3 regions of the Kitasatospora sp. MMS16-BH015 genome follow, and region 1 is predicted to be linked to each of the others. Evidence: riboswitches for the same ligand, from Rfam matches in the RefSeq annotation. Region 1 holds a riboswitch; each other region holds the start of a gene.
The links. A riboswitch is a leader RNA that binds a small molecule or an ion and turns the genes downstream of it on or off. The one in region 1 is predicted to bind thiamine pyrophosphate.
Positions count from the first base shown of each region.

Region 1 (6,903 bases):
GGTGCGGCCGGGCACGTACTCCATGGCCAGGAAGACCCGGCCGCCGTCGGTGCCCTGGTCGAAGACGTTCACCACGTTCGGGTGGGCCAGCCGGGCCACGGCCTTGGCCTCGCGGATGAAGCGGGCCGAGTACTCGGCGTCGGCCGCCAGGCCCGGGTGCATCACCTTGACCGCCAGCACCCGGTCGAGCCGGGTGTCGGTGGCCCGGTAGACGGTGGCCATCCCGCCGGTCGCGATCAGCTGCTCGACCCGGTACCGGCCGTCCAGGAGGGTGCCGATCAGGGGGTCGTGCAGCGAGGTGTCCATCCGGACATTCTGGCAGGCCCGGCCGCGGTGGCCGCCGCCCGGACACGGGTCAGCGGCGCAGGTACTCGTAGGCCTGGCTCTGCCGCACGTCCTCCCAGCCGGGCAGCGCGGTGGCGGCCACCACGGTGCCGGCCAGCCGGTCGGCCAGCGAGCGGCGGCCGGGGAAGAGCACGGGCAGCGCGTTGGCCCAGAACCCCGCGATGGCCAGGGCCCAGCAGAAGATCGCCACCACCACGGAGCCCTGGGCCAGCGCGGCCAGCGCGATCGAGATCAGCGCCACGTCGGCCACCGTGGTCACGGCGGCCCGGCCCGCCGCCCGGCCCTTCCCCAGCACGCCGACTTCAGCGGGCAGCACCTGCAGGCCGAGCGCCAGCTTGCCGAGGGTGCGGCGGCCGTAGCCGAGGCAGAGGAACTGGTAGAGGAAGGTGCAGACCACCAGCGCGGCGAAGCCCTGCTGCACGTCGCGCACCGCGCTGTGCCAGAGCGAGCGGCCGAGCTGCTCGCCGGTGCGCAGGTAGTCGCCGTGCGAGGTGAGCAGCCCCCAGCCGCCCTTGGCCGCCAGGCCCGGCACGTCGGTGACCAGCGCCCCGATCCGGTGGAAGGTGAACACCGCCAGCAGGCAGGCGAGACCGATGACCAACGCGAAATCGACCAGCCAGGCCAGCCCGCGCCTGCCCATCCCGAATACCGCCACGTGCTCCCCCTACAGCGTGCTGATCGCGAACCCGGTCAGCTTAGAGGGGCCGTGCAGGGGCTCAGAACGCCGGGCGTTCGCGGTGGTCCAGGTCGGCCCGGCCGGCCATGGTGGAGGAGGCCTCGGCGTGGAAGCGCTTGGGGATCCGCCCGGCCCGGTGGGCCAGGCGGCCCGCCTCGGTGGCGTGCCGCATCGCCTCGGCCATCAGCACCGGGTGCTGGGCCCTGGTCACGGCCGAGGCCAGCATCACGGCGGCGCAGCCCAGCTCCATCGCCAGCGCCACGTCGGAGGCGGTGCCGGCGCCCGCGTCCAGCACCACCGGGACACCTGCGTTCTCCACGATCAGCTGGAAGTTGTGCGGGTTGCGGATGCCCAGGCCCGAGCCGATCGGGGAGCCCAGCGGCATGATCGCCGCGCAGCCCACGTCCTCCAGCTTGCGGGCCAGCACCGGGTCGTCGTTGGTGTACGGGAGCACGGTGAAGCCGTCGTCCACCAGCGTCTCGGCGGCGTCGAGCAGCTCGATCGGGTCGGGCAGCAGGGTGCGCTCGTCGGCGATCACCTCCAGCTTGACCCAGTCGGTGCCGAGCGCCTCGCGGGCCAGCCGGGCGGTCAGCACGGCCTCCCCGGCGGTGAAGCAGCCGGCCGTGTTGGGCAGCACCCGGATCGAGTTGCGGGCCAGCACGTCGAGCACCGAGCCCTGGGTGGCGGCGTTGATCCGGCGCATCGCCACCGTGGTCAGCTCGGTGCCGGAGGCCCGCAGGGCCTGCTCCAGGATCTCCAGGCTCGGGGCGCCGCCGGTCCCCATGATCAGGCGCGAGGTGAAGCTCGTGCCGGCGATGGTGAACAGGTCGTCGGCCATCGGTTCAGCCTCCCTGGACGGCGGTGAGGATCTCGACCCGGTCGCCCGCGTCGAGGGTGGTGGTGGGCCAGGCGCCGCGCGGCACCACGGTCTCGTTGAGCGCCGCCGCCACCCCGGTCGGGGCCTTGCTCAGCGCGGCGACCACCTCGGCGAGGGTGGTCGCGGGGGCCACCTCGCGGGGCTCGCCGTTGACGGTCAGGGTGATGGTGTTCATCGGGCGGCCTCGGGGGAGCTGAAGCGGGCGGGGGAGAAGGGCAGGGCGAGCTCCGGCGTGCGGCCGGTGGCGAGCTGTTCGGCGATCAGGTCGGCCGTCACCGGCGTGAGCAGCACGCCGTTGCGGTAGTGGCCGGTGGCGGCGGTCAGGCCGGGCAGGGCGGTGGGGCCGAGCAGCGGGGCGTTGTCCGGCGAGCCGGGCCGCAGCCCCGCGCCGGTCTCCACCAGCGGCAGCTCGGTCAGCCCCGGGACGAGCTCGTGCGCGTCCCGCAGCAGCTCGTACACCCCGCCGGCCGTCACGGTGGTGTCGAAGCCCTGCTCCTCGCTGGTCGCCCCGATCACCAACTCCCCGTCCGCGCGCGGCACCAGGTAGATGTGCTGCCCGCGCACCACGGCCCGGAGGTTGCGGGAGAGGAAGGGCGCGTACGCGGGCGGGATCCGCAGCCGCAGCACCTGCCCCTTCACCGGCCGCACCGGCGGCAGCACCCCGGCGGGCAGCCCGGCCAGCAGGTGGCTGCGGCAGCCGGCGGCCAGCACCAGCTGACCGGCCGTCAGCGTGCTCCCGTCCGCCAGCCGGACCCCGGTGGCCCGGCCCCCGGTGACCAGCAGCTCGGCGGCCTCGGCCCGGTGGAGGCGCACCCCCGCCGCCGCGCCCGCCGCGAGCAGCGCCCGCGCCAGCCGGCGGCCGTCCACCTGGTGGTCCTCGGCCACGTGCAGGCCACCGCGGACGCCCGGGGCGAGCATGGGCTCCAACTTGCGGCACTCGCGGCCGGTGAGCCACTCGGAGGCGAGGCCGAGCCGCCCGTGGAAGGCGTGCAGCTCGCGCAGCTCCTCGCGGTCGTCCGCGTCCAGCGCCACGGCCAGCGTGCCGGTGGCCCGGTAGCCGGTGTCCAGGCCGGTGAGCTCGGTGAGCTCGGCGGCGAAGGCCGCGTACCGCTCGTTCGAGGCCATGCCGAGCCGGAGCAGCGGCTCCTCGTTGTACTGGAGCTCGGTGACGGGGGCGAGCATGCCCGCCGCGACCTGGACGGCTCCGCCCCCCGGCGCCGGGTCCAGCACGGTGACGGCGAGGCCCCGCTGGGCCGCCCGCCAGGCCACGGCCAGGCCGATGACGCCGCCGCCGACCACCAGGACGTCCGGTGCCGATTCTTCGCGTGCCACAGTCAGGCTTCTCCCTTCGCCGGAATGACCCGGATCAGGTTCGGACGGTCGCAGGCCGTACCAGCCCGCCTCTCAGCCCGGTCACGCCCGGGCTCCCGTGATGTCGGAACCCCCTCACCTTACGCCGGTCCGCTTTGTGCCCGAAGACGCGTACGAGGCGTGGACACCCCTCGGTAGGGTGACGGCGTGGCTGAGCTGACTGAAGCGGGACGGGTGGTCGTCGTCGGGGCCGGGCTGGCGGGGGCGCAGTGTGCGCTGATGCTCCGGCAGGGCGGCTGGCGGGGGTCGATCACGCTGGTGGGGGAGGAGCGGCACGCGCCGTACGACCGGCCGCCGCTCTCCAAGGACGTGCTGCTGGGCAAGCGGGACACCACCACCTTGGACATCGACTGGGCCGAGTACGGGGTCGAGCTGCTGACCGGCCGCCGGGCCACCGGGCTGACCCCCGGGACGCTGCACACCGACGGCGGCGACCTGCCGTACGAGGCGCTGGTGATCGCCACCGGCTCCGTCGCGGTGCCGCTGCCGGGCGCCGAGGGCGGCCACGTGCTCCGCACGGTGGAGGACGCCCTGGCGCTGCGCCCCCGGCTGGTGGCCGGGGCGCGGATCGCGCTGGTCGGCGCGGGCTGGATCGGGGCCGAGACCGCCACGGTGGCCCGGCAGCTGGGCTGCGAGGTGACGGTGGTGGAGGCCGCGCCGGTGCCGCTGGCCGGGGCGCTGCCCGTCGAGCTCGGGCTGCGGCTGGCCGAGTGGTACGGCGAGGCCGGGGTCTCGCTGCGCTGCGGGGCGGCGGTGGCCGCCGTGGAGCCGGGCGCGCTGCTGCTCGCCGACGGCAGCCGGGTGCCGGCCGACGAGGTGGTGGTGGGCATCGGCGCCCGCCCGGCCACCGGCTGGCTCTCGGGCGGCCCGGTCGGGCTGGACCAGCGGGGCGCGGTGCTGGTGGACGAGCACCTGCGCACCGACCTGCCCGGCGTCTGGGCGGCCGGCGACTGCGTCTCCTACCCCTCCGCCCGGGCCGGCCGGCGCCTCACCGTGCAGCACTGGGACCACGCGCTCCAATCCGGCCGGGCGGCGGCCGCCTCGGTGCTCGGGGCGCCGGAGCCCTACGACCCGGTGCCCTACTTCTGGTCCGAGCAGTTCGGACGGATGGTCCAGTACGCCGGGCGGCACGCGGAGGCCGACCAGGTGGTCGAGCGCGGCGGCGAGGACGACGCGGCCTGGTCCGTGCTCTGGCTGCGGGCCGGGCGACTGATCGGCCTGCTCGCGGTGGACCGGCCGCGCGACCTCAACCAGGGGCGCAAGCTGATCGGCAGCGGTGCCGAGCTGGACGCCGCGCTGGCAGCCGACCCGGCGGTGCAGCTCAAGGCCTGCGTGCGGTGAGGCCGGTTGTGCGGTGAGGCCGGCTGGGCGGTGAGGCCGGCTGGGCGGTGAGGCCGGCTGGGCGGTGAGGTCGGCTGTGCGGTGAGGTCGGGCGGGGGCGGCGCGGGGCTGTGGCACCCTGTGCAGTGTGAGTGAGATCGAAGCGAAGATTGAAGCCCTTGTCCCCGCCTGGCTGCACCTGCCGGACATCGCCGAGCAGTGGGGCGTGTCCATCCTCGAGGTGCGCGACATGGTGCGCGCCAAGCAGCTGATCACCGTGCGGCGCGGGCCGAACAACACGCTCCAGGTGCCGGCCGCGTTCATCGACGAGACCGGCCCGGTGAAGCACCTGGTCGGCACCCTGACGGTGCTGCGGGACTGCCACTTCACCGACCAGGAGATCCTGGAGTGGATGTTCACCGAGGACCCGACCCTGCCCGGCAGCCCGATCCAGGCCCTGCGGGAGAACCGCGGCACCGAGGTCAAGCGCCGCGCCCAGGCGGAGCTGATCTGATGGCCGAGGCGCGGGCGCAGCTCGCCGACGCCCTGCTCTACCTGTGCACCGACGCACGGCGCGAGCAGGGCGACTTCGCCCAGTTCCTGGACGCCGTCTACGCGGGCGGGGTCGACATCGTCCAGCTCCGCGACAAGGCCCTGGAGGCCAAGCAGGAGCTCGAGCACCTGGAGATCCTGGCCGACGCGGCCCGCCGCCACGGCAAGCTCTTCTCGGTCAACGACCGGGCCGACGTGGCCCACGCGGCCCGCCCGCAGGTGCTCCACCTCGGCCAGGACGACCTCCCCGTCCCGGCCGCCCGCGCCATCCTCGGCGAGGAGATCCTGATCGGCCGCTCCTGCCACGCCGAGTCGGAGGTCGACACGGCCCTGACCGAGCCCGGCGTCGACTACTTCTGCACCGGCCCGGTCTGGCCCACCCCGACCAAGCCCGGCCGGCACGCTCCCGGACTGGACCTGGTCCGCTACGCGGCGGCCTCCGGCACGGACCGGCCCTGGTTCGCCATCGGCGGCATCGACCTGGACAACCTGGACGAGGTGCTGGCGGCGGGCGCGACCCGCGTCGTCGTGGTCCGGGCCATCACTGCTGCCGAGGATCCGGGAGCAGCTGCGGCGGCTCTTCGTTCAAAGCTCTGACCACGGGGGCTCGGGGAACTGCGAGGGCATCCCCTGGGGCGTGTACTCGTCAAGGAGTGCACGCCCCTTCGCATGCCCTCGCAGTTCCCCGAGCCCCTGAAGAATTACCCTTGTCGCATGAATGTCATAAAGGCGACAGCACGTCAACTGTTGGGGACAGTGGGGGCGGGGCAGCTCTCGCTGGAGGGGGTGGCGACAGCGGCGGGTCTGCCGTTGGCCGAGGTGACGGCAGTCTTCCCGCACCGGGACGACCTCCTCACCGCCCTCCTGATCGACGCGTACAACGCCTCCGGTGAGGCGATGGAGCAGGCCGACGATCCGGCGGCTCCGGCCGGCGAGCGGCTGCTCGCCGTGACGCGGGCGCTGCGGGCCTGGGCCTTCGCCAACCCGGGGGAGTTCACCCTGGTGTACGGCTCGCCGGTGCCCGGCTACCACGCTCCGCAGACCACCGTGCCGCCGGCCTCGCGGACGCCCGCGGTGCTGGCGGGGATCGTCCGGGGCGCGCTGATGGCGGGCGAACTCAAGCCGCCGGCCCGGCCGTTGACGGGGGCCTCGCTGCTGCTGCCGGAGGCGGTGGAGCTGTTCGGCGGGGCGCCGGAGGGGCCGTTCGCGGACCTGATCGAGCGTGGGATCGTGTTCTGGAGCAGCCTGGTGGGGCTGCTGGTCTTCCAGGTGTTCAGCCGGACGCACGACAGCGTGCGTGACGAGACGGCCTTCTTCGACTACGCGGTCGCGGTGGCGGCGGAGTCCGTCGGCCTGACCGTGATACCCGCCGAGACGACGGGCTGAGCACGGCACCTTGAACCTGACCAGAACGCTCTGTTTCGTCATCGCGGCGCTCTCCTCGTACGCCGCCCTCGTCTACCGGCTCGGGCAGGTGCGCCGCAGCTGGCGGGACGGCGCCTACCGGGCGCTGCTCGTCACGCTGGTGCTCCAGTGCCTGACCTTCACCATGGGTGCGATCGCCATGGGCGGGGGCGCCTTCCTCGGAGTGGGCAACCTCGCGATCCTGATCATGCACGTGGCCGCGGTGGCCTTCTGCGTCAGCGCGCAGGTGATCCTGCTGCGGTGGGCGCTGGACGCCGAGGAGGCGGCCCGCCGGGGCAGGTACTGGCTCTGGGCCGGGGCGGTGCTCTCGGTGCTGCTGGTGGTGCTGTTCTTCGTG
Region 1 covers NZ_CP025394.1:2,236,844-2,243,746, reverse strand. Annotated here, with positions in the region: gene pknB (Stk1 family PASTA domain-containing Ser/Thr kinase) at 1-306, opposite strand, end outside; gene CFP65_RS09600 (RDD family protein) at 356-1,000, opposite strand; gene CFP65_RS09595 (thiazole synthase) at 1,062-1,859, opposite strand; gene thiS (sulfur carrier protein ThiS) at 1,864-2,064, opposite strand; gene thiO (glycine oxidase ThiO) at 2,070-3,230, opposite strand; TPP riboswitch at 3,225-3,339, opposite strand; gene CFP65_RS09580 (NAD(P)/FAD-dependent oxidoreductase) at 3,417-4,610, shown strand; gene CFP65_RS09575 (Rv2175c family DNA-binding protein) at 4,738-5,103, shown strand; gene thiE (thiamine phosphate synthase) at 5,103-5,738, shown strand; gene CFP65_RS09565 (TetR-like C-terminal domain-containing protein) at 5,856-6,527, shown strand; gene CFP65_RS09560 (MAB_1171c family putative transporter) at 6,538-6,903, shown strand, end outside.

Region 2 (6,903 bases), 2.3 Mb from region 1:
GCGATCGGCGCGCTCGCCGCCGAGCAGGGCATGCACGCCGAGTTCCTCACCGCCTTCGGCGACACCGCCGAGCAGGCCGCCGCCGAGCCGGTGCTGCCGACCACCCGCGCGTACACCAGCTACCTGCTGGCCACCGTCTACGGCGGCTCCTTCGCCGAGGGCCTGGCCGCCGTGCTGCCCTGCTACTGGATCTACGCCCGGGTCGGCGAGCAGCTGCTCGCGCAGTCCTCCCCCGACCCGCTCTACGCCAAGTGGATCTCCACCTACGGAGACGAGGCGTTCCAGTCCGTGGTGCGGCGGGTGCTGGCGCTCACCGACCGCCTCGGCGAGGAGGTCTCCCCGGCCGAGCGGCGGCGGATGGTGGAGCACTTCAGCAGCACCTCGCGCTACGAGTGGATGTTCTGGGACGCCGCCTGGCGCGGGGAGACCTGGCCGGTCTGACCTCGCTCGGGCGCGGTGGCTGGGGGTGATCCCTGGGGCCCGGCCTCAGGGGGATCTCCGGGTTCTCTCGGGGGCTGGAACCCTCGTTCCGCAGGTACGCCCCCCGTACGATCGAAGTATCGAAAGCGAGCGGGACGCGGCGGAGAAGCCGGCGCTAGCCCGAGGGGAGAGAAGGAACCGACATGGCTGAGCTCTGGAAGTCGCTGCCCTCTTGGGTGCGCAACATCGTCGTCCCGATCATCGTCCTGGTCCTGGCCTGGAACCTGATCTGGTTCGTGGTCGGCGTGGTGAGCTCGCTGCTCGCGCTGGTGATCAAGGCCCTGGTGGTGGTCGGGGTGGCCGCCGCCGTCTGGATCCTGGTGAAGAAGGCAGCCAAGAGCTGACCTGGTCCGATCGAACGTCGAGACCCCGCCTCCGGAGCTTCCGGGGGCGGGGTCTTCGGTTGTGCACGGTGTGCCCGGTGACATCCGTCATGCGGGTTGCCGGACGGTAGGCACTGCAGCGGGTGGGGCCCCTCGCGGGATGGTTGAGCCACGGCCGGGAACGGCACCGGGGCGGAACCGAAAGGGCGGACACCAATGGCGATCGGCGTGAACGAGAAGACGGTCGGACAGCAGCAGGGCGGCCCCTGGTCGGCGCTGCGCCCGGTGGCGGTGGACATCGCGGTGCCGCTGGGCGCGTACTACGCGGCGCACTCGGTGCTCGGGCTCGGGCTGGTGCCCTCGCTCGCGGTCAGCAGCGTGGTGCCGCTGGTGCGGACGGTGGCGCAGCTGCGGCGGGACCGCTCGGTGAACGGGCCGGCCCTGCTGATGCTGATGGTCAACCTGGTGGGCATCGCGCTCTCCGCCGTGGCCGGCGACCCCCGGCTGATGATCGCCAAGGACGGTGCGGTCAGCAGCGTGATCGGCCTCGGCATGCTGGCCTCGGTGGTGATCGGGCGGCCGATGATGACGGCGGCGATGCGGCCGTTCATCGTCCGGGATGAGGCGGAGAAGGAGGCGGCTTGGGAGCGGGCCTCGGGCGGGGCCCTCTTCCGGCGGTACGAGCGGGCGTTCACGCTGGTCTGGGGCACGGCGCTGGTCGCGGAGTGCGTGGCGAAGGTCGTCCTCGCGTACACCCTGCCGGTGGCGACGATGGCCTGGCTGAGCACGCTGCTGCTGGTCGGTGCGATCGTGCTGGCGATGGTGGTGGGGAACGTCTTCGCCGGGAAGATCGCCGAACTGGTGGCGTGAACCCACTGGGGGCGCGGGGAACTGCGCGACTGGCCATGCACCTCCGTGCACGGTTGATCGCGCAGTTCCCCGCGCCCCTGCTGTGGTTACTCCTGGATCGGAATGGTTTCCGCCACCGGCGTCGGTGAACTCTGTTGGCTGTTCATCGAGTTGAGGAGCTGGCGGGCCAGGCCGAGGCCGGTGCCGCCCATGGTGAGGGCCTTGGCGAACATGTCGCCCATGCCCTCCGCGCCGTTCAGCAGGATCATGTGCTCGACGTTGCCGAAGGCCTCGGCGCCGGCCCGGACGATGTCCGGCCAGTTCTCGGCGAGTTGCTGGGCGACCACGGCCTCCTGGTTCTCGGCCAGGGCGGCCGCGCGGGCCTTGATCGACTCCGCCTCGGCCAGACCGAGGGCGCGGGCGGCCTCGGCGGTCGCGAGGCCCTTGGCCTCGGCTGCGGCGGCCTCGGCCTGGCCGGTGGCCTTGGTGGCCTCGGCGGAGGCCAGACCGCGGGCCCGGGTGGCCTCGGCCTCGGCGAGGGCGGCGACCTTGACCCGGCTGGCCTCGGCGGCGGCCTTGAGCTCGGTCTCCTTGGCCTGGGCCTGGGCGGCCGAGATCCGGGCGTCGCGGTCGGCCTCGGCCTTGGTGCGGGTCTCGTAGGCGCGGGCGTCGGCCGGCTTGCGGACGTCGGCCTGGAGCTGCTGCTCCTTGCGGAAGGCCTCCAGCTCGGCGACCTTGGTCTCCTGGACCACGACCTCCTGGCGGGCGGCCGCCTGGGCCAGCGGGCCGGCCTGCATCGCGTGGGCGGTGGCCTTCTCCAGCTCGGCCTGGTAACCGGCCTGCTGGATACCGGAGTTGCGGGTGGCCTCGGCCTTGCGGGCGAAGGCCTCCTGCTCGGCCTCGGTGGCCATCCGGTCGGCCGCGGCGGCCGCGATGCGGGCGTCCCGCTGGACGGCGGCGGCGTGCGGGGCGGCCAGGTTGGTGATGTACCCGGTCGGGTCGAGGATCTCCTGGATCTGGAGCGAGTCGATGATCAGGCCGAGCTTCTCCATCTCGGAGCCGGAGGCGGACCGGGTCTCGGCGGTGAGCCGCTCGCGGTCGCGGATCATGTCCTCGACCGTCAAGGAGCCGACGATGGAACGGAGATGGCCGGCGAAGACGTTGTGGACCCGGGGGCCCATCGAGGTCTGCTGGCCGAGGAAGCGGCGGGCCGCGTTGGCGATCGAGACCAGGTCGTCGCCCACCTTGAAGATGACGACGCCCTTGACGTGCACCGGGATGCCCTGGGACGTCACGCACTCGACGTCCAGGTCGGCCTCGTTGAGGTCGAGCGAGAGCCGGCGGACCACCTGGAGGCCCGGGGTCACGAGCGTGCCCCGGCCGGTGACGATGCGGAAGCCAAGCCCGTCGCCGACCCCCTCGGTGCGGTGCTTGGAGCCGGAGATGATGAGAGCCTCGTCCGGCTCGGCGACCCGCCACATCATCTTGAAGAGCACGACGACCAGTACGACAGCGGCGATGGCGCCGCCCAAAACGCCGATGAACATCGGCAGATTCCCCCTTCAGGGCACACCGGCGTCCCGTGGCTGCGCGAGTTGTGCAGGGTTGCGCGGGACGCGGTGGCAGATCGAGATTGTGCGCCTGTCGGATTCCGTTGGGAAGGGCGGGGTGCCGGTTGTCGGGGTCGTTATGCGGTCAGTGGCGCGACGTACACCGTGCGTGGTGGCTGGTACTCGACCACCAGCACCTGACTCCCGATCGGCAGCGGCTCGCCGGGCACCGCGAGGTAGGCGAGGAACGCCTCCGTCCCGCCGCGCTCGGGGACGTGCACCAGCACCTCCCCCACCAGGCCCGCGCCGATCCTCCCGGTCACCCGGCCGGTGGTCCCGATCATCCCCGTCGTCATGCGAGCCCTTTCGTCATGCCGGCCCCGTCGTCACGCCCGGAGTCTGCCACCCGTCCGACGGCTGGAACCCTGCTGGACCAGCTCCCTCCGGCCCGCTACGGTGGCGGATGTCTTGTCGCGGGCAATTCCGCCCGACGACACGGGAGCTCGGAGCACCGGGCTGAGAGGGCGCTGACGGATCTCTGCATCCACCTGCTGCGCCGACCGCAGGAACCTGACCGGGTAATGCCGGCGTAGGGAGATAGAGGGTCTCATGACCACGTCCGAGTCACAGCACAGCCCTGCCCAGACCGCTGTCACCAGTGCCTCCACCGGGTACCCGACGCCCGCCTGGCGCAAGGCGTACCGGGAGGGTTCGCGGCCCGACCTGCGCGTCCCGTACCGCGAGGTGCAGCTCACCAACGGCAAGACCGTCCCGCTCTACGACACCTCCGGTCCGTACACCGACCAGGCCTTCGAGGCCGACGTGCGGCGCGGCCTGCCGCCGCTGCGCGACGCCTGGATCCGCCAGCGCGGCGACGTGGAGGAGTACGACGGCCGGGAGGCCCGGCCGGAGGACGACGGCATCAAGCACACCTCCCCGCGCGGTGGCAACCTGCGCAACCTGGACGCCGTCTTCCCGGGCCGTCCGCGCCGTCCGCTGCGTGGACGTGACGGAGTACCGGTGACCCAACTCGCCTACGCGCGGCGCGGGATCGTCACCCCGGAGATGGAGTTCATCGCGCTCCGGGAGGGCCTGGACGCGGAGTTCGTGCGCAGCGAGGTCGCGGCCGGACGGGCCGTCATCCCGCTGAACGTGAACCACCCCGAGGTGGAGCCGGCCATCATCGGCACCAACTTCCTGGTCAAGATCAACGCCAACATCGGCAACTCGGCGGTGACTTCCTCGATCGAGGAGGAGGTGGAGAAGATGACCTGGGCGACCCGCTGGGGCGCCGACACGGTCATGGACCTCTCCACCGGGCGCAACATCCACACCACCCGCGAGTGGATCCTGCGCAACTCCCCGGTGCCGATCGGCACCGTGCCGCTCTACCAGGCCCTGGAGAAGGTGGACGGCCGGGCGGAGGACCTCAGTTGGGAGGTCTACCGGGACACCATCATCGAGCAGTGCGAGCAGGGCGTCGACTACATGACGGTGCACGCGGGCGTGCTGCTGCGGTACGTGCCGATGACGGCCCGCCGCAAGACCGGCATCGTCTCGCGCGGCGGCTCGATCATGGCGGCCTGGTGTCTGGCGCACCATCAGGAGAACTTCCTCTACACCAACTTCGAGGAGCTCTGCGACATCCTCGCCGCCTATGACGTGACCTTCTCGCTCGGTGACGGCCTGCGGCCGGGCTCGATCGCGGACGCCAACGACGAGGCGCAGTTCGCCGAGCTGCAGACGCTGGGCGAACTCGGGCGGATCGCCCGGGAGCGCGGCGTGCAGGTGATGATCGAGGGCCCGGGCCACGTCCCGATGAACAAGATCAAGGAGAACATGGATCTCCAGAAGGAGATCTGCGACGAGGCGCCGTTCTACACCCTCGGCCCGCTCACCACCGACGTGGCGCCCGGTTACGACCACATCACCTCGGGCATCGGCGCGGCGATGATCGCCTGGTGGGGCACAGCGATGCTCTGCTACGTCACGCCCAAGGAGCACCTGGGCCTGCCCAACCGGGACGACGTCAAGACCGGCGTGATCACCTACAAGATCGCCGCCCACGCCGCCGACCTGGCCAAGGGCCACCCCGGCGCCCAGGCCTGGGACGACGCGCTCTCCGACGCCCGCTTCGAGTTCCGCTGGGAGGACCAGTTCAACCTGGCCCTCGACCCGGAGACCGCGCGCGACTTCCACGACGAGACGCTCCCGGCCGAGCCGGCCAAGACCGCGCACTTCTGCTCCATGTGCGGCCCGAAGTTCTGCTCGATGAAGATCAGCAAAACCATCAATGAGAAGTTCGGCGCCGGGGCGGCATCGCCGGAGTACGACGAGGCGGCTGTCGAGGGCATGAAGGCCAAGTCCGAGGAGTTCGCGGCCCAGGGCAACCGGGTCTACCTCCCCCTGGCCGACTGACGGCCGACCCAGAACGGCGCCGCACCGGGAGGCAGGAGGGGGTCTCCCGGCGCGGCGCTTCGGCTTGCTCGTTCGGCTTAGTCTCCGCGAGTCGGTTCTTAGGCGAACCTGTTCGCGCGGTTCCCTGGAGAGGCAACGCCTGCGTAGGGAGACGGATCGATGACTGATCAGCAGCCGTCCGGCCAGGAACGGCCCGAAGGTGAGCCGGCCGATGGACAGGGGGGACCGGCCAAGGGGTGGGGGCAGCAACCGCCACCCGGGCAGTCGCCGTACGGGCCGCCGCCGCCAGGTTGGAGCCAGCAGCCGCCGGCTCCTCCCAAGCGCCGTTTCGGCCGGGGTGTTCTCGTCGGCTGCCTCAGCGCGGTCGTGCTACTCGTCGTGCTGATCGTGGTCATCGTCCTAGCCGTCGGGGGGAGCAGCAAGAAGTCCCCGACCAGCCCCAGCTCCACCGGTAGCGGCGTGCAGTCGACCGGAGGGGCGCACCCGCCGGAGGCGGATGTGACGGTCACCTCCTGCGACGTGGACCCGACGACCTCGATCCCCAGCGCCAAGCTGGAGATCGTCAACCACAGCTCGAAGTCTTCGGACTACAGCATCTCGGTGGAGTTCGTGGACGCGAACGGCACCCGGGTGGCTGAGGGCGCGGCGCTCCAGAACCACCTTGGACCGGGCCAGAAGGCAGAGGACACGGCCGGTGGTACGGCTCAGGTGAGTGGCAAGGTCACCTGTCGGGTGACCTCTGTGAACCGGATTTCAGCGGTCGGGTAACCGTGGCGGCGCCGAGGCGATGAACGTGCCGCGGGCCGAGACGCCATATGTCAGTGCTGGTCGGCATGATCTCGAGCATGGATGCCGGCCTGACCATCTTGAGCCAGGAGTTCGACGCCGAGGAGGGGAGCTTTCTGCTGCGGCTGCGGTGTGACCTGCACTGGGACCGGGCGGCCTTCAGTAGGTTGGAACGGGCCATGCGGCTCGTCTGCGAGCAGACCCAGGCAGCCACCCAGCTCGATCGCTGGGTGGCTGAAGGCTTTCACAGCGTCCCATCCTGGGTGGCGGACTGGACCGCACACCCCCAATTCCCGAGACCGGAGCCGGACAGGTACTACCGGGCCTGCATTGAGCGGTTGAGTGACCTGGCCACTTGGTACTTCCAGGGGTATCACGACTATCTGGAGCCACACTCCTGGGCTGAACTGTGACCACCGAGCACTTCGGACGTTCGACAGTTCCCAATGTGCTGCTTCCGCGCCCAAGTTGTCGTCGATGAAGATCAGTCGATCCAT
Region 2 covers NZ_CP025394.1:4,513,984-4,520,886, forward strand. Annotated here, with positions in the region: gene tenA (thiaminase II) at 1-441, shown strand, start outside; gene CFP65_RS19535 (DUF5326 family protein) at 624-824, shown strand; gene CFP65_RS19540 (VC0807 family protein) at 1,032-1,673, shown strand; gene CFP65_RS19545 (flotillin family protein) at 1,760-3,199, opposite strand; gene CFP65_RS19550 (hypothetical protein) at 3,340-3,546, opposite strand; TPP riboswitch at 3,688-3,816, shown strand; gene thiC (phosphomethylpyrimidine synthase ThiC) at 3,812-5,620, shown strand; gene CFP65_RS19560 (hypothetical protein) at 5,987-6,388, shown strand; gene CFP65_RS19565 (hypothetical protein) at 6,466-6,819, shown strand; gene CFP65_RS39045 (hypothetical protein) at 6,884-6,903, shown strand, end outside.
Region 2: linked by a shared signal. The riboswitch ahead of thiC (phosphomethylpyrimidine synthase ThiC) and the one ahead of thiO (glycine oxidase ThiO) in region 1 are both predicted to bind thiamine pyrophosphate.

Region 3 (6,903 bases), 2.0 Mb from region 1:
CCCGGCGCGTCCCGGACGCCCCAGTCACTGGCCAGCCGCCCGACGATGCTCAGGCCGCGGCCGCCGCGCGAGGTGAGCGAGGGCCGGGCGGGCACCGGCCGGGTGGCCGAGCCGCCGTCGGTGACCTCCAGGGTCAGCGAGCCGTCCCGGTGCATCTGCCAACTCACCAGCACTCCACCGGATTCCCACTCCCCGTCCGCGCACGGCGCGGGCCTTCTGGTGGGCGAGTGCGCCCCCACCAGAACTGCGCCGGGAGCGTCCAGATCGAGATCGCAGAGGCGCCCGAGCGGACGCGCGTAGCGACAGGAATTGCTCAGCAGCTCGGAAAGGATCAGTACGGCGTCGTCAATGACCGTGTCGGGTATCGCGCGGTCACCCAGATCACGGCGCAGCCGCCGCCTGGCGACCCCGACGCTGGCGGGCCCGTGCGGCACGGCCAGCGTCGATGTAGCCGGCACCTCGTGCGCCACCATCAGTGCCACCCCCGGACCTCCTTCAGCGATTACCGAGGGATGGATGCCCCTGGAGAATGCGTCGGAAACGAGTGCCGGGCGATCGCTACGCGACAATTACGGGCGCCGCAACTCACGGTGCGCAAATGGTGATTCCTTGCTCACGTACGGTTGTGAAAGGTGACGTAATTCGCCACGCTCCGGTGGTGCGCGCCCCCTCTACCACGCCCGCGTACGCCAATTGCGCAGCCCCGGGCGGGGCGCACAAGCCGCGCGCTAGCGGCCCAGCTGGTCGAGGACCTGGCGGGGGCGGTTGGTGATGATGGCCTCGACGCCGAGTTCGAGGCAGAGCTCGACGTCGGCGGGCTCGTCGACGGTCCAGACGTGGACGCGGTGGCCGGCGGCACGCAGGTTGGTGACCAGGGAGGGATCGGCGCGGACCAGGTCGATGCCGGGGCCGGCGATCGGGGCGCCGCCGGGGAGGCGGCGCAGGCGCCCTAGCAGCGGGAGGCGGCGCTCGAGCAGGTAGACCGTGGGGACGGCCGGGGCGGCCTGGCGGACCCGGCGGACGGCCAGCTCGGAGAAGCTCATGATCCGGACCTGGGAGGTCTCGGGGGAGGCGGGGAGCAGGTCGTACTCGCCGAGCATCCGCAGCAGTGCGGCCTCCAGCCGGCCCGAGCTGCGGATCGGGTGCTTGGTCTCGATGGCCAGCTCGACCCGGCGGCCGGCCTTGACCGTGAGGTCGAGCAGCTGGGCCAGGGTGAGCACCGGCTGCGGGCCGGAGCCGGTCTTCCAGGAGCCGAAGTCCAGCTGCTCCAGCTGGGCCAGCGTCATGGTGGAGACCACGCCGGTGCCGTTCGAGGTGCGGGCCACCGTCCGGTCGTGCACGCAGACCAGCTGCTCGTCGGCGGTCAGCCGGACGTCGCACTCCAGCGCGTCCGCGCCCTCCTCGATCGCCCGCGCGTAGGCCGCGAGGGTGTGCTCGGGCTCGGCGGCGGAGGAGCCGCGGTGTGCGACGACCTTGACGGTCGAGCGCTCGGGCAGCACGGGCGGCATGGCGGGGAGGTCACGGGTGTCCACCCCGCCACCATACGAGCCCGACGGTGAACGCCGGGCCAACGTACGGGGAGGGTGTGGTTACCGCTCGGTAGCACCGCTCGGGCGGAGCAGCGTGAGCAGCCAGGTGGCCAGGGCCGGGACGAGGAAGCCGAAGAGCGAGGCCGAGCTCCACTCCTGCGGGGTGAAGTGCAGGGTCTGCTGGGCCGAGGTCCAGAAGTCCGTCCACCAGCCGGCGATCGCGGTGGGGGCCAGGTACTGGTAGGTGGCGAAGCCGAACGCCCAGGGCAGCAGCATCGACCAGCGGGCCGGGGCGTCCTGGTCGAGGTTCCAGCCGCGGCGGCCGGCGCCGAGGAAGTAGTCGACAGCGAGCACGGCGAGCAGCGGCACGAAGACCGAGCCGATCAGGCCGAGGAAGGCGTAGTAGGAGTCGGTGAACTCCTGGATCTGCAGGGCCAGCGCGGTGACCAGCACGCCCACGCCGCCGGTGAGCAGCCGGCGGTCCACCTTCGGCAGCAGGTTGTGGATCGACATCGCGGTCGAGTACACGTTCGCGAAGGACTGGTCGGACTCGCGCAGCACCAGGACGAGCAGGAAGGCCCAGCCGGCCGCCACCCCGGTGAAGGAGTCGAAGATCTTCGAGGAGTCGCCGTGCGACTGGAGCAGCGCGATCAGGCCGAGCACGTAGCACCAGACCTGGGCCAGGGAGTACCCGGAGAAGGTGCCCCAGAAGGAGGCGGCGGCGGTGCGGGAGTGCCGGGTGTAGTCGGCGGCCAGCGGCACGAAGGAGACCGAGACGGCGATGATCGCGTCCGTCGCGTGCAGGAAGCCCTTCCAGTTGCCCGCACCCGGGTCGGGGAAGCCCTGCCGGCCCAGCTGGACGGTGAACCAGACCATCGCCACACCGACCGCGAAGGCCACGTACTTGCGCAGCACCGCGATCGAGCCGAGCGGCCAGATGGTCAGCGTGGTGGTGAGCACCCCGGCGAGCAGCACGAAGAGCCAGCGCCAGCCCTGGGTGCCGGCCACGGTCTGCGCTCCCATCGCGATGACCATGAGCTCGTAGACGCCCCAGCCGATGCACTGGGCGATGTTGAGCACGGTCGGCAGGTAGCTGAGCCTGGTGCCGAACAGGCCGCGCAGCACCGCCATCGCCGGGGCGCCGGTGCGGGCGCCGATCACGGCGGCCACCCCGAGCATCGCGGTGCCGATCGCGGTGCCGACCAGGATGGCCGTCACGGCGGCGGTGAAGGAGAGCTCGGAGCCGCTCTCGCCGAGCACGGTGGCGGCGCTGGTGAAGCCGATCAGGCTGACCCCGAGGTTGCCCCAGAGGGCGAACTGGCCGCCGAAGCCGAGGGTGCGCGGCGGGGCGGTGTCGAGGGTGAGGGGGGCCTCCGCGTGCTTCGTGACGGGGGCGGGGGCATCGAGGGGCGGGGCAGCCGTCATGGCCTTGTCTCCCTACGCCGGCATTACCCGGACAGGTTCGAGCGGTCAGCGCTCCCTCGACGCCCCTCGGACGGGTACGGTCGAACAGCGCACTCTCAGCCTGGTCGGTCCAAGCTCCCGCGTGTCAGTTTGGAGCGCCAGGGTAGCGGCCGGGGCGGCGAAGGCCAAGGCCAGGGGGCGCTCCGGACCTGCTCCGGGGGTGGTCTGTCGGTGACCCGTAAGGATTCTTATGACTTCTTCAGGGGGCTTCTTACGACAACCGAATCGGGGATGAGAAAAACTATGGGCCAAGGTCCTGTCAGCTATGGAGGTCGTCCGTGAGCACCGAGCAGCCGAGTTCCACCGGGCCGGAGGAGCGTTCCTCCGCCGGTGAGGGGGCAGTGGAGCCGACCGCTGACGCGGTGCCGGCGCCGGCGGAGTCCGCGCCGACGCTCTCCTTCGACAAGCCGGCCGCCCCGGCCGCGCCGTCCTACCTGGACGCCCCGCCGCCCTCGGGCCCGCCGTCCGCCGGGCCCGCCCCGGCCGCGGCGCCGCAGCCCGCCGCCGCGCCCGCTCCGGCGAACCCGTACGCGGAGCCCGCCGCGCCCGCTCCGGCCGCCGCCGCGCCCGCCAACCCGTACGCGGCGCCGGCCGCGCACGCCGAGCAGTCCTACGCGGCGCCGGGCGCAGCCGAGCAGCAGCCGTACGCGGCGCCGGGCGTGCCCGAGCAGCCGCACCACCCGTTCGGGGCCGGCCAGCCGCTGGGCGGCTGGGGCGGTCCGGCGGCCGGCCCGCTGCCCGGGGCCGACTACCCCGGTGCGCCGGTGGCCGCGCCGAAGAAGAAGCGCGGCGGGCTGATCGCGCTGGTCGCGGCGGTGGCCCTGGTGGCCGGCATCGCCGGTGGCGCGATCGGCGTCGGGGTGAGCGACAACGGGGGCTCGGGCAACTCCGGGTCGAGCCGCACCAGCACCACGATCAGCGTGGGCGACTCGCAGAAGATCTCCGACCGCGCGCCGGACTCGGTCGCGGGCATCGCCGCCAAGGCGCTGCCGAGCACCGTCACCATCAAGGCCTCGGGCTCCCAGGAGTCGGGCACCGGCACCGGGTTCGTCTTCGACACCGAGGGCCACATCCTGACCAACAACCACGTGGTGGCCCCGGCGGCGAACGGCGGCAAGCTGACCGTCAAGTTCTCCGACGGCTCCTCCTTCTCGGCCTCCGTGGTCGGCCGGGCCCAGGGCTACGACGTCGCGGTGATCAAGCTGGACAACCCGCCCAAGGACCGGCTGGTGCCGCTGCCGCTGGGCGACTCGGACCGGGTCGCGGTCGGCGACCCGACCATCGCGATCGGTGCGCCGTACGGCCTCGAAGGCACCGTCACCACCGGCATCGTCAGCGCCAAGGACCGCCCGGTGGCCTCCGGCGACGACAACGGCGCGCAGAACTCGTACATGAACGCGCTGCAGACCGACGCCTCGATCAACCCGGGCAACTCCGGTGGCCCGCTGCTGAATTCGGCCGGTGCGGTGATCGGCATCAACTCGGCGATCCAGTCCAACACCGGTGGTGCGGGCGGCCGGGCAGGCTCGATCGGCCTCGGCTTCGCGATCCCGATCAACCAGGCCAAGCGGGTCGCCCAGGACCTGATCAAGACCGGCACTCCGGTCTACGCGATCTTCGGCGTGCTGCGCAACGACGACTACAAGGGCGACGGCGCCCAGATCCAGACCGGCCCGGTCCAGGGCACCCCGGCCGTCACCCCGGGCGGCCCGGCCGACCAGGCCGGCCTCAAGCCGGGCGACATCATCACCAAGCTCGGCGACCACCCGATCGACAGCGGCCCGACCCTGGTGAGCGAGATCTGGACGTACAAGCCGGGCGACAAGGTCGACGTGGAGTACACCCGCGACGGCAAGCAGGCCAAGACCACCATCACCCTCGGCGAGCGCAAGGGCGACAACTGACATCCCGAGTGACATCCCGAGGCTGACGCTCGGCCCGTAACCGAGTGCACCGAACCCCGCCGGACCCGTTAGGCTGACCTCCGCCAGGAGAGCTGCCCGAGCGGCCTAAGGGAACAGTCTTGAAAACTGTCGTGCGGTGACCCCGCACCGTGGGTTCAAATCCCACGCTCTCCGCAGAGAACGACCCCTGACCGGGGCATCCGGTCAGGGGTCGTCGCCGTTCGGGGGCGGTCAGCCCTCGGCGGCGGCGCGGGCCTGGCGTTGGCGCTTGCCGAGGGCGGCCAGGGAGAGGTCCTCGGCCTGGCACTTGAGCTGCTTGTAGCCGTAGCCCCGGTCGGTGAGCCAGAGCTCGGCGGCGGTCTGGGCGCGCATGGTGGCGGCCACGATGTCCTCCTCGGCCTCGCCGTGCTCCAGGAAGCGGAAGGTGAAGAACGGCCGGGCGGCCAGGTCGTAGCTGAGGTGGCCCTCGGGGGTGAAGGCGGCGTGCAGCACGTCGTGCTCGGCGGCCTCGGCCAGCAGCTCGGCGCGCTGCTCGGGGGTGAGGCCGTCGAAGGAGCCGCGCACGGTCACGCGGAAGGTCCGGTCAGTCATCCGTGGACGATAACCGCCCGTCCGCCGCCCGGCCCAACGGTTTAACCGGCCGGGGGCCATTCGTGGGCCAGCACGGACATCACGGTGGAGTCGTACCAGGCGCCGTCGTACCAGAGGTCGTCCCGCAGCACGCCCTCCGCCACGAAGCCGACCTTCTCGTAGACCCGCCGGGCCCGGGGGTTGAACTCCAGCACGGTCAGCGAGACGCGGTGCAGGCCGACTCGGGTGAAGGCGTGGTCGAGCAGCAGCCGGATCGCCTCGGTGCCCAGACCCCGGTCGCGGCCCTCGGCGGTGAGCAGGCAGCGGAAGTTGCAGCTCCGGTTGCCCTCGTTCCACTGGTTGAGCACCACCTCGCCGACGCACCGGTCGGTGGCCAGCTCGACCACCGCGAGGTCGAGACGGTCCGGCTGGGCGTTCCGCCAGACGCGGAACTCCTCGGCCTGGCCCGGGTCCTGGAGCGGCAGCGGGTCGTCCGGGCCGTGCGTGCTGCCGGTCAGCCGGAGCAACTCGCGGTCCTGGAAGGCGGGGGCCAGCGCGGCCACGTCCGCGGGGACGAAGGGGCGCAGCCGGACCCGCTCGCCGAGCAGTGTGGGCTTGAGCCGGAAGCCTTCGGGGGCAGGGGAGTCAGGCGGGCCGGCGGGGGAGTTCGAGTCGTCGCTCACCGCAGGATTGTCGGAGCTTCAGCGGCGCTACGGCAACCGGATTCAGCATGGCGCGTACCGCGAGAGCGGCCGGGCGCGGGCCCGGGGCAGCTGACGGAGTCGCGGGTGGGGCGTTGCGGGGCGTCGGCCGGGTGCAGGACAGTCGGAGATGCTCAGCGGGCGTCCCCGCCCGCCGTCCAGCCACGCCGTACAGCGTCTTGGAGAGGAGCCCTGAGCCTTCCGATGAGCGCGACGAACGTAGCAGCACCCTCCGAGTGGAGTGACCTGGAGCGCTGCCTGGCCGCCGCCGCGGCGGACGGCGCGACCCGGGGCGGGTACGTGCTGGCGGAGGCCGTCGGCGGGGTGCCCGAGGTGGTCCTGATCGCGACCGGCGGCGAGGAGCCGACGGCCCTGCGGGTGCAGGAGATCCTGGAGCGCGAGGGCATCCCGACCCGGGTGGTCTCGATGCCCTGCGCCGCCTGGTTCGAGGGGCAGGACGCGGCCTACCGGGCGGCGGTGCTGCCGCCGGCCGCGCTCGCCAAGGTCTCGGTCGGGGCCGCCGCCGCGCTGGGCCGGTACGCGATGGCGAGCGAGCAGTCCGGCGCCGTCGGGCTGGGCCGGTGCGGGGTCTCGTCCCCGTACCACGCGCTCTACGAGCAGTACGGCTTCACCCCCGAGTTGGTCGCGGCGCACGCCCGGGCCAGCCTCGCCCAGGCGAGGCGCCGTCAACTCGACTGTACCGACTGACAACTGACGCACCATCCGATGAGCCAT
Region 3 covers NZ_CP025394.1:4,228,978-4,235,880, reverse strand. Annotated here, with positions in the region: gene CFP65_RS18315 (ATP-binding protein) at 1-473, opposite strand, end outside; gene CFP65_RS18310 (glycerophosphodiester phosphodiesterase) at 729-1,508, opposite strand; gene CFP65_RS18305 (cytosine permease) at 1,590-2,954, opposite strand; TPP riboswitch at 2,949-3,085, opposite strand; gene CFP65_RS18300 (S1C family serine protease) at 3,272-4,897, shown strand; tRNA gene CFP65_RS18295 (tRNA-Ser) at 4,984-5,071, shown strand; gene CFP65_RS18290 (DUF6204 family protein) at 5,129-5,488, opposite strand; gene CFP65_RS18285 (GNAT family N-acetyltransferase) at 5,530-6,150, opposite strand; gene CFP65_RS18280 (transketolase C-terminal domain-containing protein) at 6,373-6,876, shown strand.
Region 3: linked by a shared signal. The riboswitch ahead of CFP65_RS18305 (cytosine permease) and the one ahead of thiO (glycine oxidase ThiO) in region 1 are both predicted to bind thiamine pyrophosphate.